Regions from separate parts of the Halobacillus sp. ACCC02827 genome, predicted to be linked through region 1. Evidence: predicted binding sites of a transcription regulator. Region 1 holds the regulator's gene; the other holds the start of a gene.
What was found. The regulator CtsR, encoded in region 1, represses protease genes until heat stress. The targets are predictions, from matches to a motif close to ATGGTCAATAAAGGTCAAACA.

Region 1 (7,673 bases):
CAGACGTCTCTTCCACCAACGTATTCCACTGATTACACCCCGGACATTTCCCCATCCATTTCGGTGTTTCATAACCACATTCCTGGCAAACGAACTTTGTTTTTCTTTTTGCCAAGATGATCTCTCCTATCCTTCATTTTATACGAAAAAACATGTGAATAAGTTTCACATCCATATCATTTATATTAAATATCGCTTACTGAAATCATACCTAAATAAGAAAAAAATCGGAAGGCAAACACCTTCCGATTCTTTTACCGGATGAAATCTTGTTAATTTGTGGATTCTTGTTGTGTATGCACCACATAATTCTTGTTTTCATCCAGATCAATTTTAACTTTTTGACCTTTAGCGATATTCTCTTTAAGCAATTCCTCTGATAGAAGATCTTCGACATTCTTCTGTATAGCACGGCGCAATGGACGTGCCCCATATTCGGGGTCGAATCCGGAATCTGCGATGTGCTGGATAGCTGCATCCGAGAGTGTGAAGTCGATCTCCTGCTCCTGCAGACGTTTACGCAATTCTTCTGCCATAAGAACGACAATATCCTTCATGTGCTTCTTCTCAAGGGAGTGGAAAACAATTGTTTCGTCAATACGGTTTAGGAATTCAGGACGGAACGCTTTCTTCAAAGCATCTGTCACTTTGGACTTCATGTCTTTATAATCCTGATCCGCTTCACCCATAGAGAAGCCGACGTATTTGTTTTGTTTTAATTCGGAAGCACCCACGTTGGATGTCATGATCAACACGGTATTTCGGAAATCAACAAGACGTCCTTTAGAGTCTGTCAGACGGCCGTCCTCCAATACTTGCAGCAGGATATTGAAGACTTCCGGGTGCGCCTTCTCAATTTCATCAAGAAGTACAACAGAATATGGTTTGTTCCTTACCTTCTCCGTCAACTGACCGCCTTCATCGTATCCTACATATCCCGGAGGAGAACCTACAAGACGGGACGTGCTGTGTTTCTCCATGTACTCCGACATATCGATTCGAATCATGGCATCCTCTTCACCGAACATGCTCTCTGCCAGCGCGCGAGCAAGCTCTGTTTTACCTACACCGGTAGGTCCAAGGAATATGAAGGAACCAATCGGGCGTTTCGGATCCTTCAACCCTGCACGGGCACGACGGATCGCTTTGGAAATAGCTTTGACCGCTTCTTCCTGACCGATTACTCGGTTATGAAGCGTTTCTTCCAGGTTAAGAAGACGCTCACTTTCATCCTTCGTCATTTTGGAAACTGGAACACCGGTCCAAGTGGATACGACAGAAGCAATATCTTCTACCGTTACCTCTGAATCCTCCTGGCCTTGTTTTTCTTTCCACTCATCCTTCGTCTCCTCCAGCTCATCTCTCAAACGCTGTTCGCTATCACGAAGGGATGCTGCTTTTTCAAACTCCTGACTTTGGACAGCCGCATCTTTCTCTTTCCGGACTTCCTCAAGCTTCTGTTCCAGCTCTTTAAGATTTGGCGGCGCTGTATAGGAGCGCAGGCGCACCTTGGAAGCTGCCTCATCGATTAAATCAATCGCTTTATCCGGAAGGAAGCGGTCCGTGATATACCGGTCGGAGAAACGGACAGCTGATTCAATAGAATCATCCGTAATGGTCACACGGTGGTGAGCTTCATAACGGTCACGCAGACCTTTCAAAATTTGAATGGACTCATCAAGCGTCGGTTCATCCACCTTAATCGGTTGGAATCTACGCTCAAGTGCTGCATCTTTTTCAATATATTTACGGTACTCATCAAGGGTTGTCGCACCGATACACTGCAGTTCACCCCGGGCAAGAGAAGGCTTCAGAATATTGGATGCATCAATGGCTCCTTCTGCTCCTCCGGCACCGATCAATGTATGGAGTTCATCGATGAATAGAATGATGTTACCCGCCTGGCGGATTTCTTCCATCACTTTTTTCAAGCGATCTTCAAACTCCCCGCGGTATTTCGTTCCCGCGACGACTGTACCCATATCCAACGTCATGACTCGCTTATCACGCAGAATTTCAGGTACTTCGTTGTTCATAATCTGCTGAGCCAAGCCCTCTGCGATGGCCGTCTTACCAACACCAGGTTCACCTACAAGCACCGGGTTGTTCTTTGTACGGCGGCTCAAGACTTGAATGACCCTTTCAATCTCTTTGCTTCGGCCGATTACAGGATCAATATTTCCTTCTTTAGCTATGGCCGTCAAATCACGGGCCAGGGAGTCAAGGGTTGGTGTATTCGCATTCGTCGCCTGTCCTCCAGAAGCGCCTCCACGACGATTTTGACCGCCTGTAGACTCATTGTTCCCAAGCAGCTGCAATACTTGCTGACGGGCTTTATTAAGGCTTACACCAAGGTTGTTAAGAACGCGGGCCGCTACCCCTTCTCCTTCTCGGATTAAACCAAGGAGAATGTGCTCTGTCCCTACATATGAATGTCCCAGCTTACGAGCTTCATCCATAGACAATTCTATGACCTTCTTAGCTCTTGGAGTATAGTGGATCGTTTGGGATACCTTTTCCCCTTTACCGATCAGTTTCTCCACTTCCTGTTGGATTTTGGAGGATTCAAGGCCGAGAGCTGTCAGAGCTTTCGCAGCAATTCCCTCCCCTTCACTCACTAAACCAAGCAGGATGTGTTCCGTCCCGATATTATTATGACCTAAGCGTACTGCTTCCTCTTGTGCCAGTGCCAAAACTTTTTGTGCTCTTTCTGTAAATCGCCCAAACATCATGGACATTCCCTCCTAACATTATTCTTCGTTTTCTAATTGAAGTCTTTCCCTGATTAGAGACGCCCTTCTTACATCCCGTTCATCGGGAGATAAGCTGGCTTTGGCGTACTGTTGCAAAAAGCCCGGCTGCGTTAAAATCATCAATTCATTCAAGATCGTCCGTGGTATGTGGTCGATAAAGTCCAAATCGATACCTAACCGTAAATCGGATAAACATTTTGCTGCCTCTTTAGACTCTATGATTCGACTGTTGGTTAGAACACCATAGGATCGAAAAATGCGGTCCTCCAGTTGAATTCCTGACCGGCTCAGAAGCACTTCCCTCGCTCTTCGCTCTTGATCGATCAACTGCTTTACCACACTGTGGAGGTCTTCTACAATGTCACCTTCCGACTTACCAAGCGTGATCTGGTTCGATATTTGAAAAATATTCCCCAGTGCTTCGCTTCCTTCCCCATAGATGCCACGGACAACTAAGCCAAGCTGGTTGATCGCGGGAATCATACGATTGATCTGCTGAGTCATGGATAATGCCGGCAGGTGCATCATAACTGATGCCCGCATTCCGGTGCCGACATTCGTCGGACAAGCGGTCAAATACCCGCGTTTCTCATCAAATGCATAATCAATTTTCTCTTCCAGCCAATCGTCGAGTTGTGATGCCTGTTCCAACGCCTTATCCAGCTGGAAACCAGGGAAATAAAGTTGAAGGCGGATATGATCCTCTTCATTAACCATAATCGACACCTGCTCGTTCTGCGAAATCAACGCAGCCGAGGTGTCCGATTTTTCAGCGAGATGCGGGCTGATCAAGTGTTTTTCAACCAACACTCTTTTTTCAACCGGCTGAAGATCCGTCATCCGGACCATTTCAAAATCTTCATAATCTCTAAAGGACTCTTCTTGAAACTCTTTCTGAAAGAATTCCAATACTTCTTCTAAGGATTCTTCAGATCCAATAATCGGAAATGGATATTGGGAGAAGTTCCGGGCAAGACGTATGCGGCTGCTCATCACAATATCGCTGTCCGGCCCCTCCTGTTTCATCCAGGGACTGATAGCCTCATTTACAAAATTCTGTAACGACATCTACTCATCACCTGCCTCTCCACTATGAAGACGCCCTTCCAAAGATCTGATCCTATCTCTAACTTTCGCTGCCTCTTCAAATTCTTCCTGCTCAATTAATTGTCGAAGATTAGCTTTGTATTCTTCTATCTCTTTCTTTAAATGGAGATTGCCGCTTTCTCTTTTAGGAATCTTCCCATCATGCCTTGTATTTCCACTGTGCACCCGCCTTAAAATTGGATCCAGTCGTTCGCCGAAAGTGGTATAGCACTTTCCGCAACCAAACTTGCCAATCCTTGCAAACTCTTCATATGTCAAACCACAGTTGGAACATTTTAATGGAGATTTCTGCTGAGGTGCAGCTTTGTTCTGATCGCTGTATGGAGAAGGGCTATCCGAATGAAAGAGTCCGGATAGAAGATCATTCAGAGTAAAGTTTTCTTCTCCATAATTAACATATCCATATTCTTTCGCACATACTTCACACACATGTATCTCCGACTTTTGCCCATTTACTACCTGAGTCAAATGAACGGTTGCCTGTCTTTGATGACATTCCTGGCATTCCATCTGAATCTCCCCTTTCCGCAATCAGCATTTATATTTAAGGGTGAACAGCATCGCCGTCATGATTCTTGCTCTTATCTCATCGCGTAGAGGGAGAGAAAATTTGAGCACATCACGGTCAACGATGCTTTCCATGATCTTCGCTTCCCGTTCTGTAATGACCTCATAATCGATAAGTCGCTCCAGAACGTCCACCGCTTGGGTCTGGGAGATACGGGGTTGGATTAAATCCATCAATTCCTCGATCATATCAGCGTATTTCCGATAAGGAACCCGACTGATCCGGATGTACCCGCCGCCTCCGCGTTTACTTTCCACTATATACCCCTTTTCCACAGTGAACCTTGTCTTAATCACGTAATTAATCTGCGAAGGTACACACTGGAAACGCTCAGCAATTTCGCTTCTTTTAATTTCAATGGTTTGGGACTCATCGAGGGTTTTCTTTAAATATTCCTCTATGATGTCTGATATATTTCGCATTTTCCCTCCCCCTCTTTTGACTTTGACTATCTTTGACTTTAATTTCATTATACTCATATTTTACTGGTACGCAACTATATTGTTTATGATAAATACATCAACTATGTTTCCCCTTTTCGTTAGCAAATAAAACAAAAAGCCGTGCAGTTTTTTCCTGCACAGCCTTAAATATAATGTGTCATTTTCATAACTCCTTCCTGCTCACTGATTCGACCCATCACAAGTGTACGATCATAGGACTGAGACGGACTTACCTCAACCAACAATTTCTTTTGGCTCTCAGGTAGAGACAGGACCTCCACTTTTTGAATGGTCAATTGAAATTCCTCAAATACCGACAGAACCCGATGCACCCTTGCACTTCCACGAACGGTAATGCTATAGCTGTTTTTCCGCTTGCCTCTAACTTTATGTTTTTCCATTCTATTCAGAAAGGCCAAGCTTGTCAGCACGACTAAAGTGGTAAACGTAGCAACATCGTATAACCCAGCACCGACTACTAATCCAATTGCTGCTACCGTCCAGATCGACGCTGCTGTTGTAAGACCTTTAATCGTCAAGCCGTTTACCATAATGGTCCCGGCACCTAAAAAACCAATTCCACTGATAACGTAAGAAGGTATCCTCGCCGGGTCAAACCTCACCTGCTCGTGAAGGCTCATAAATTCCGTAAACCCATAGAGAGAAAGCAGCATCATTAAACAAGCACCAACCCCGACCAAAATATGTGTCCTAAAGCCCGCCGATTGATTCTTAATCTCCCTTTCAAAACCGATTAATCCTGATAACACTAAAGCAAAGCACAGGCGGAAAATAATTAAAACAATATCATCATGAAAGAAATAAGACCAGTGCACCGCAGTTCCCCCTTTCTATATTCATATGAAACCGGTTCTGAATATAGAAAAAAACCAGAAGTAATAACTTCTGGTTTCTAAAATGACGTGGCAGCGTCCTACTCTCACGGGGATCTACCCGACTACCATCGGCGCTGAAGAGCTTAACTGCTGTGTTCGGCATGGGAACAGGTGTGACCTCTTCGCCTTCACCACCACATCAATATTCTATTGAGGTAAACCCTCAAAACTGGATAAGGAAACATCTTTATCGAAAGAAACGTTTTTCACGCGATCTATGATCAGATAGATAAGTCATCGATCCATTAGTATCCGTCAGCTCCACGTGTCACCACGCTTCCACCTCGGACCTATCAACCTCATCGTCTCTGAGGGATCTTATTTGCTCGAAGGCAAAGGGAAATCTCATCTCAAGGGGGGCTTCATGCTTAGATGCTTTCAGCACTTATCCCGACCACACGTAGCTACCCAGCTATGCTCCTGGCGGAACAACTGGTACACCAGCGGTGTGTCCATCCCGGTCCTCTCGTACTAAGGACAGCTCCTTTCAAATTTCCAACGCCCACGACGGATAGGGACCGAACTGTCTCACGACGTTCTGAACCCAGCTCGCGTACCGCTTTAATGGGCGAACAGCCCAACCCTTGGGACCGACTACAGCCCCAGGATGCGATGAGCCGACATCGAGGTGCCAAACCTCCCCGTCGATGTGGACTCTTGGGGGAGATAAGCCTGTTATCCCCGGGGTAGCTTTTATCCGTTGAGCGACGGCCCTTCCATGCGGTACCGCCGGATCACTAAGCCCGACTTTCGTCCCTGCTCGACTTGTAGGTCTCGCAGTCAAGCTCCCTTGTGCCTTTACACTCTGCGAATGATTTCCAACCATTCTGAGGGAACCTTTGGGCGCCTCCGTTACTCTTTGGGAGGCGACCGCCCCAGTCAAACTGCCCACCTGACACTGTCTCCGGACCGGATCACGGTCCTGGGTTAGAATGTCCGTACAGCCAGGGTAGTATCCCACCAGCGCCTCCACCGAAGCTAGCGCTCCGGCTTCCAAGGCTCCTACCTATCCTGTACAAGCTGTACCAACATTCAATATCAGGCTACAGTAAAGCTCCACGGGGTCTTTCCGTCCTGTCGCGGGTAATGTGCATCTTCACACATAGTATAATTTCACCGGGTCTCTCGTTGAGACAGTGCCCAAGTCGTTGCACCTTTCGTGCGGGTCGGAACTTACCCGACAAGGAATTTCGCTACCTTAGGACCGTTATAGTTACGGCCGCCGTTTACTGGGGCTTCGGTTCAACGCTTCGCTTACGCTAACGCATCCCCTTAACCTTCCAGCACCGGGCAGGTGTCAGCCCCTATACTTCGCCTTACGGCTTCGCAGAGACCTGTGTTTTTGGTAAACAGTCGCTTGGGCCTTTTCACTGCGGCTCCTCGGCAGAGGAGCACCCCTTCTCCCGAAGTTACGGGGTCATTTTGCCGAGTTCCTTAACGAGAGTTCTCCCGCTCACCTTAGGATCCTCTCCTCGCCTACCTGTGTCGGTTTGCGGTACGGGCACCTCTTTCCTCACTAGAGGATTTTCTTGGCAGTGTGAACTCAGGAGCTTCGGTACTATAGTTCCCTCCCCATCACAGCTTGACGTTATGCCGGACGGATTTGCCTATCCGACCGTCTCACTGCTTGGACGTGCACATCCAATGGCACGCTCTCCTTATCCTCCTGCGTCCCCCCGTCGTTCAAACGGAAAGGAGGTGGTACAGGAATATCAACCTGTTGTCCATCGCCTACGCCTTTCGGCCTCGGCTTAGGTCCCGACTAACCCTGAGAGGACGAGCCTTCCTCAGGAAACCTTAGGCATTCGGTGAAAGAGATTCTCACTCTTTTTTCGCTACTCATACCGGCATTCTCACTTCTAAGCGCTCCACCAGTCCTTACGGTCTGACTTCACGGCCCTTAGAA
Region 2 (7,673 bases), 1.1 Mb from region 1:
AGAAAGGGTCGGTAAGGGATGGATAAGAAAACGAAACCACGCGTCGTCGTCGTAGGAGGCGGGACTGGAATGCCGGTCTTGTTACGCGGTTTGAAGTATCTGCCCATTGATTTATCCGCAATTGTTACCGTAGCAGACGACGGAGGCAGCTCGGGTCGTCTGCGGACGGAAATGGCAATCCCGGCTCCTGGTGATATTCGAAACGTGGTAGCTGCGTTGTCGGATGCAGAACCAATGCTTCTGGAGTTGTTTCAGCACAGATTCTCAAATGGGAACGGCTTATCCGGTCACTCTATGGGAAACCTTTTACTGGCTGCGATGGCATCGATGACCGGGGACTTCTATCAGGGTATTAAAGAAATCTCCCGGGTGCTGAACGTGCGCGGAAACATATACCCGATCGCCAATCATTCGATGAGCCTGCATGCAGAAATGGAAGACGGAACCATTGTTACAGGTGAATCGCTCATTCCTAAGCAGAATAAAAGGATCAAGAAGGTGTTTGTAAGCCCTACACCGGTGCAGCCACTTCCGGAAGCGGTCGAAGCAATCAATGCTGCAGACTTGATTGTCATCTCTCCGGGGAGCCTGTATACCAGTATCCTTCCAAATATCATCATCCCGGAAATTGGAGAGGCATTAAGGGAAACGAAAGCAAAAGTGACGTATATCTGCAATGTGATGACCCAGGAAGGGGAAACTTCCGGTTATACGGCAGCAGATCACATCCAGGCACTGTTCGATCATATCGGTGAAGGTGTACTCCAGTCGGTCATTGTCCATAATCAGCCGATTGATCGAGGTGTCAGGAAGGCATACGCCGAGGAAAATGCAGAACCGGTAGTTTATGACATCGATCGGATCAAATCGATGGGAATAGAAGTAATAGAAGAAGACATCATAGACAGGAGCAAGCCAATGCTTCGTCATGATACAGAGAAAATTGCCCGTTTACTGCAATCCATGCTTTAAACGGTAACTTCTCGACAAAGGGGGTGGACATCATGTCATTTGCATCAGAAATTAAGAAAGAATTGACCAATGTAGAGTCGGATACACATTGCATGGAATCAGAATTGGCGGCTTTAGTGAGAATGAACGGGACGTTTTCCTTCTCAAATCGAGAATATATCCTCGATGTCCAAACGGAAAATGCGGCTATTGCGAGGAGAATCTATACGCTCATCAAGAAGCTCTATCCCTACCCGGTAGAACTGCTTGTTAGGAAAAAAATGCGTTTGAAAAAGAATAATGTCTATATTGTCAGGCTGACGGAGAATGCGAAAATCGTTCTGGAGGACTTGGAAATATTAAAGGGGCCGCTGTCGATAAATCCTGAAATTCCCGAGAAGTATTTGCAAGAAACCTGCTGTAAACGTGCATACTTGAGAGGCGCATTTCTTGCAGGGGGATCTGTTAACAATCCAGAGACATCTTCCTATCACTTAGAGATTTACTCATCCGATGAGGAACACAACGAAGCGTTGTGTACGTTGATGAACAGTTTCGGTCTTCATGCACGCACTCTGAGCAGAAAAAAGGGCTATATCACGTATTTGAAAGAAGCAGATAAAATTACAGAATTGATTAGTAACATCGGAGCACACCAGGCTTTATTCAAATTCGAAGACGTACGTATTGTACGCGATATGCGAAACTCGGTGAACCGTCTCGTCAACTGCGAAACGGCGAATTTGAATAAAACGATCGGTGCAGCGTTCCGTCAGGTAGAGAACATCAAGTTCATAAAACGTACGGTTGGTTTAGAAGCTCTTCCGGATAAACTCCAGGAGATAGCTATGCTTCGGCTTCAATATCAGGAAGTTTCCTTGAAAGAACTGGGCGAGTATGTCTCAGGTGGTGCCATCAGTAAATCAGGAATCAATCATCGTTTACGGAAAATAGACGAGTTTGCTGAAAAGGTACGCAGAGGAGAAGTTGCAGAAAACTCAAGAAACTGATGTAAGCTTAACAAATCCGTGCTATAATATTAGGTAATCCAACGCTTTCATAATTTTGGAAAGCGTTCTTTTTTACACCGGACTGAATCCGCTTACAACGGAGCGGTATTTATAGAGAGGAGCGTGAGTGATGATTGAGAAACAAGTGAAAATTGAATTGGACACAGGGCTTCAGGCAAGACCGGCCGCGCAGTTTGTCCAGGAAGCCAACAAGTTTTCTGCTGATGTGTTTATAGAAAAGGCGGAGAAGCGTGTAAATGCGAAAAGCATTATGGGATTAATGAGTCTTGCTGTCGGAACAGACGAAGAAATCAAATTGATTGCTGACGGTACAGATGAACAGGAAGCGATAGAGCGTCTGACAGCATTCGTGAAGAATTGACGACATTCTTGTGAAAGAATGAGCGCAAAGCAGGTATCGATTTCAAAAAATAAAAAATCCTCTTCGGCTGACCGCCGGAGAGGATTTTTTGGAGTTATTTGTCTGTAACTTTTGTCATAACCTTATCAATCAAACCATACTCTACCGCTTCATGTGCGGACATAAAGTTGTCGCGGTCTGTGTCGCGCTCGATTACTTCAATCGGCTGACCTGTACGCTCGGAAAGGATTTGGTTTAATTTTTCACGCATTTTAATAATTCGTTTCGCGTGAATCTCGATGTCCGTCGCTTGTCCTTGCGTACCTCCAAGCGGCTGGTGGATCATTACTTCACTGTTAGGAAGTGCGTAACGTTTGCCGGGTTCTCCTGCATTAAGGAGGAACGCACCCATAGACGCTGCCATACCTGTACAGATGGTGGATACATCAGGCTTGATGAACTGCATCGTATCATAGATGGCCATACCTGCGGTAATAGATCCACCCGGAGAGTTAATGTATAGAGAGATATCTTTCTCCGGATCATCAGCGGCAAGGAATAGCAGCTGGGAAACGACAGAGTTCGCGATATTATCATCGATCGGGCTGCCGAGCATGATGATACGGTCTTTAAGTAAGCGGGAGTAAATGTCGTAAGCACGCTCTCCACGGTTTGTCTGTTCAATAACTGTTGGGACTAGATTCATTTCAAATTCCTCCTTATCATCAAGTCAATATGATGGAATACATTAATCATACAATTAAGGTCAATGAAGGTCAAACAAAAACGATCGACCTTTTTCTCGATTTTCCTTCTACCATCATACCCTTAAATTTCCTTACTAAACGTCGCACGTCGTAATTGAATAATTTTTCTGCCTTTCCTCTTTATTTCCCTCCTTGATAAATAAGATTTCAGGAATGTAGTGGAAAAGGTTGCGTTTTTTTAAGAATAACCTTATAATAGATTTTGCATGTCGCTAATGCGCCTGTAGCTCAGTTGGATAGAGCGGTAGATTCCGGTTCTACGTCAGTCGGGGGTTCGAATCCTCTCAGGCGCGCTGAAAATACATAATGTGATAAAAACCCCGATCATTCATTGAGAAGATCGGGGTTTTTATTTTGTGTGTATCTGTTATTATATAAAGATAATGATATTTGAAGGATGATCTGCAGTTACAAAGATGTTCTTTAGATTAAAGTTATACAAAATACGCACAGAAATGATACGAACATTTATTTGGTTTTGCTATCGTAATGTAGTTCCTTAAAGGGTCGGAGTATGTTAGAATTTATATAATAGATGAGATACTTTTCGCTTTGGAATAGAAAAGGGGTATATATGACAAACCTAATCCGTTACAAAATGTTGTCGACTGAGGAAATATCTGAAGACAGACGGATCCACGTGTTCGACATGCAGCGTCAGCGGAAGCTGTCCTTCAATTATGAGTCGCTGAAACGTACACCCGAGAATTATGTAGGCGAAGAGTTAACGGACTTTCTGAAAAAGAGGAAAATGAAAATCGACAATGGTTTTTACGATAAGACCGGGCACGCTTCATAAGCGTGCCTTTTTTGTAAGGAAAGGGGTGTTCATATGAAGGAGGTAGTCTTGTACAGCAGGCCGGGTTGTAAATTGTGTGAAGAGGTAAAACAGCTGATCGAACTGTTCGATGCACATGTATTGGAAGTAAATATTGAGGATAATCCAGATCTATTGGAGAAATATATACTTGAAATACCGGTGGTCGATATCTCAGGCGAGACATTGGATTATAGAAGCATAGACTATTTCCAGTTGGAAAAGCGTTTACAATAAAAAACGTGTCGTATTCTGCTTGCGATTAGCCGGAGCGACTGTTAATATTAAACCTGTAATAAGATATTTTTTTGCTCCAAGCGGGACAGAATATGACTGGCTGGGACATAAATTATCCCGGTTGGTATTATTTCAAAGAAGGAGCTTTTTCCATGAGAGCGTTCATCGACTTACAGAAGAAATTATTCCCCGACGTTCTGGACGTTATGCAGCGGCGTTATCAGTTGTTGTACTACATTCAGATCATGCAGCCAGTCGGGCGGAGGGCGTTGGCGGAGAACATAGCACTCGCTGAGCGTACCGTTCGAAGTGAGGTTGATTTTCTTAATAAACAAGGCGCCGTCGAGATTACGTCCAGAGGTATGCATTTGACATATGAAGGGCAGAACATTCTTGAACAGCTAGCCGAGTTTATTAAAGAGGTCACGGGAATAAAGGTTTTAGAACAGCAGCTTAAGGATAAATTAAACCTAGATTATGCTGTTGTTGTTCCTGGAGACAGCGATGAGCTCCCTTGGGTTAAACAAGAGATGGGAAAAGCGTGTACCGAGTATTTGAAAAGGCATATTGTCCCCAATCAAGCAATCGCCATTACAGGTGGATCCACGATGGCCGCTGTCGCACAAATGATGCGTCCATACCGTGGAGCCGACCAGTGCCTGTATGTGCCTGCCCGCGGCGGTCTTGGGGAGAGAGTGGAGAATCAGGCCAATACGATCTGTGCTGAAATGGCCAAAAAAGCAAAAGGAGACTATCGTCTTCTTTATGTACCCGATCCACTTAGTGAAGAATCCTATATGACGATAAAAAAAGAGCCTTCCATTAAAGAAGTGCTTGAAATCATCCGCCATGCGGATATCGTCATCCACGGAGTAGGAGACGCCCTGACGATGGCTGAACGACGGAAAACATCCCGGGAACAGCTGGAGCTCATCAAAGAGAACCATGCTGTCGGGGAAGCTTTCGGATATTACTTCAATAGAAGTGGGGAAGTTGTTCATAAAGTCCGCACCGTCGGCCTTCAATTAGAAGATCTGAAGGATGCAGAGCACGTCATCGCTGTCGCAGGCGGCCGTTCCAAAGCCCAGGCGATCGCATCTTATTTCCAGCCCGGACAAAGTAATGTCCTCATCACGGATGAAGGGGCTGCACAAGAGTTAATAAGGGGTTTATCCCTTTAAATAAATGATTTTTTAATCATCAAGGAGGAATTTTGCATGACAGTAAGAATTGGTATTAACGGTTTTGGACGTATTGGACGTAACGTATTCCGCGCTGCGTTGAAAAACAACGACGTTGAGGTAGTTGCAGTAAACGACCTTACAGACGCTAACATGCTTGCACACCTTCTACAGTACGATACTGTACATGGTAAGTTGGATCAGGAAGTATCTACAAACGGTGACAACCTTATCGTTGGTGGTAAAGAAATTAAAGTACTTTCTGAAAAAGATCCTGCGCAACTTGGTTGGGGAGATCACGGTGTAGATATCGTAATTGAATCTACCGGCCGTTTCACTCAACGTGAAGATGCTAAGAAACACTTGGATGCAGGCGCGAAGAAAGTTATCATCTCTGCTCCAGCTAAAGGGGAAGACCTTACAGTCGTAATGGGAGTTAACGAAGACAAATACGACAAAGATTCTCACCATGTAATCTCTAACGCTTCTTGTACGACTAACTGCCTTGCTCCATATGCTAAGGTACTTGACGAGAAATTCGGTCTTAAACGCGGTATGATGACAACTGTTCACTCTTACACAAATGACCAGCAGATCCTTGACCTTCCACACAAGGATTACCGTCGTGCGCGTGCAGCAGCGGAAAACATCATTCCTACAACAACAGGTGCTGCTCAAGCAGTTGCTAAAGTTCTTCCACACCTTGATGGTAAACTTAGCGGTATGGCTATGCGTGTACCGACTGCGAACGTATCTATCGTAGACTTGGTTGCGGAGCTTGACAAAGACGTTACTGCTGAAGAAGTTAACGAAGCGCTTAAAGCAGAAGCAGAAGGCAAACTTAAAGGTATCCTTGGATACAGCGACGAGCCACTTGTATCTACTGACTACAATGGCAACACTCACTCTTCTGTAGTAGACGGTCTATCTACTCTTATCCTTGAAAACAACATGGTTAAAGTTGTATCTTGGTATGATAACGAAACTGGATACTCCAACCGTTGTGTAGACCTAGCTGTTTACCTTAAAAATCAAGGCCTGTAAGCCGAAAGCCTGATTTGAAAATACTATAAAAAAATGGAAAGGAGGGGGTCTCATGTCCTCCTCCTTTATCCATGTTTTATTGGTTCCCGTTCAGACGGCGTTTCCATATCAGGAAGATGTGGAAACGTACATAAGGGGACATCAAACACAACTCTAAGGAGGTTGTCATTCTATGAACAAGCAAACAATCCGCGACGTAGAAGTACAAGGGAAGACGGTTTTCTGCCGTGTGGACTTCAACGTACCTATGGCTGATGGAGAAGTGACAGATGACACTAGAATTAAAGCTGCCCTTCCTACCATCAAACACCTGACTGGCAACGGAGCGAAAGTCGTTCTTGCAAGTCACCTTGGACGTCCTAAGGGAGAAGTAGTAGAAGACCTGCGTCTTGATCCTGTTGCGAAGCGTCTAAGCGATCTGCTGGGGCAGACGGTTACGAAGACAGACGAAGTAGTAGGAGACGAAGTGAACAAAGCTGTGTCTGACATGGCAAACGGCGACATCGTCCTAATCGAAAACGTCCGTTTTCACCCTGGTGAAGAGAAGAATGACGCAGATTTGGCGAAAGCATTCGCAGATTTGGCTGACCTCTATGTGAATGATGCCTTCGGTGCAGCTCACCGTGCACATGCTTCTACAGCTGGTATTGCCGAGCATGTTCCTGCTGTAGCTGGCTTCTTGATGGAGAAAGAGATCAATGTACTCGGTAAAGCTCTATCAGATCCGGAGCGTCCGTTCACGGCAATTGTCGGCGGCGCGAAAGTTAAAGACAAAATTGGTGTGATCGATAATCTGCTAGACAAAGTCGATAATCTGATTATCGGTGGAGGACTTGCTTATACATTCGTGAAGTCTCTTGGCCACGAAATTGGTAAATCCCTGTTGGAAGAAGATAAAATCGATCTGGCGAAGGAATACATGAAGAAAGCAGAAGAAAAAGGCGTGAACTTCTATATGCCTGAAGATGTTGTCGTAGCCGACGACTTCTCTGATTCTGCCAATAAAAAAGAAGTTGCGATCGACAGCATTCCTGCTGATTGGGAAGCGCTTGATATCGGACCGAAAACGAGAGAGAAATACGCTAAAGTCATCAAGGATTCCAAACTTGTAATTTGGAACGGACCAATGGGCGTATTTGAAATTGAATCTTTCGCTAACGGTACGAAAGCTGTAGCCAACGCTCTTTCTGAAACGGAAGGATATACAGTCATTGGTGGAGGCGACTCTGCGGCGGCTGTCGAGAAATTCGGATTTGCAGACGCCATGGATCACGTATCCACAGGCGGCGGTGCTTCTCTTGAATT

Region 2: a site for CtsR is predicted at 3,085-3,105, ahead of clpP (ATP-dependent Clp endopeptidase proteolytic subunit ClpP). Genes of this name have one in related genera too.

What each region holds. Positions count from the first base shown of each region.
Region 1 is NZ_CP128168.1:101,512-109,184, reverse strand. It holds gene radA (DNA repair protein RadA) at 1-115, opposite strand, end outside; gene clpC (ATP-dependent protease ATP-binding subunit ClpC) at 273-2,732, opposite strand; gene mcsB (protein-arginine kinase McsB) at 2,751-3,821, opposite strand; gene mcsA (protein-arginine kinase activator protein McsA) at 3,822-4,370, opposite strand; gene QRD89_RS00590 (CtsR family transcriptional regulator) at 4,392-4,850, opposite strand; gene QRD89_RS00585 (MgtC/SapB family protein) at 5,015-5,707, opposite strand; rRNA gene rrf (5S ribosomal RNA) at 5,793-5,906, opposite strand; rRNA gene QRD89_RS00575 (23S ribosomal RNA) at 5,993-7,673, opposite strand, start outside.
Region 2 is NZ_CP128168.1:2,639,407-2,647,079, reverse strand. It holds gene rapZ (RNase adapter RapZ) at 1-15, shown strand, start outside; gene mgfK (gluconeogenesis morphogenetic factor MgfK) at 19-972, shown strand; gene whiA (DNA-binding protein WhiA) at 1,005-1,961, shown strand; gene QRD89_RS14085 (HPr family phosphocarrier protein) at 2,092-2,343, shown strand; gene clpP (ATP-dependent Clp endopeptidase proteolytic subunit ClpP) at 2,438-3,028, opposite strand; tRNA gene QRD89_RS14075 (tRNA-Arg) at 3,307-3,382, shown strand; gene QRD89_RS14070 (hypothetical protein) at 3,664-3,888, shown strand; gene QRD89_RS14065 (glutaredoxin family protein) at 3,922-4,143, shown strand; gene QRD89_RS14060 (sugar-binding transcriptional regulator) at 4,296-5,324, shown strand; gene gap (type I glyceraldehyde-3-phosphate dehydrogenase) at 5,361-6,368, shown strand; gene QRD89_RS14050 (phosphoglycerate kinase) at 6,541-7,673, shown strand, end outside.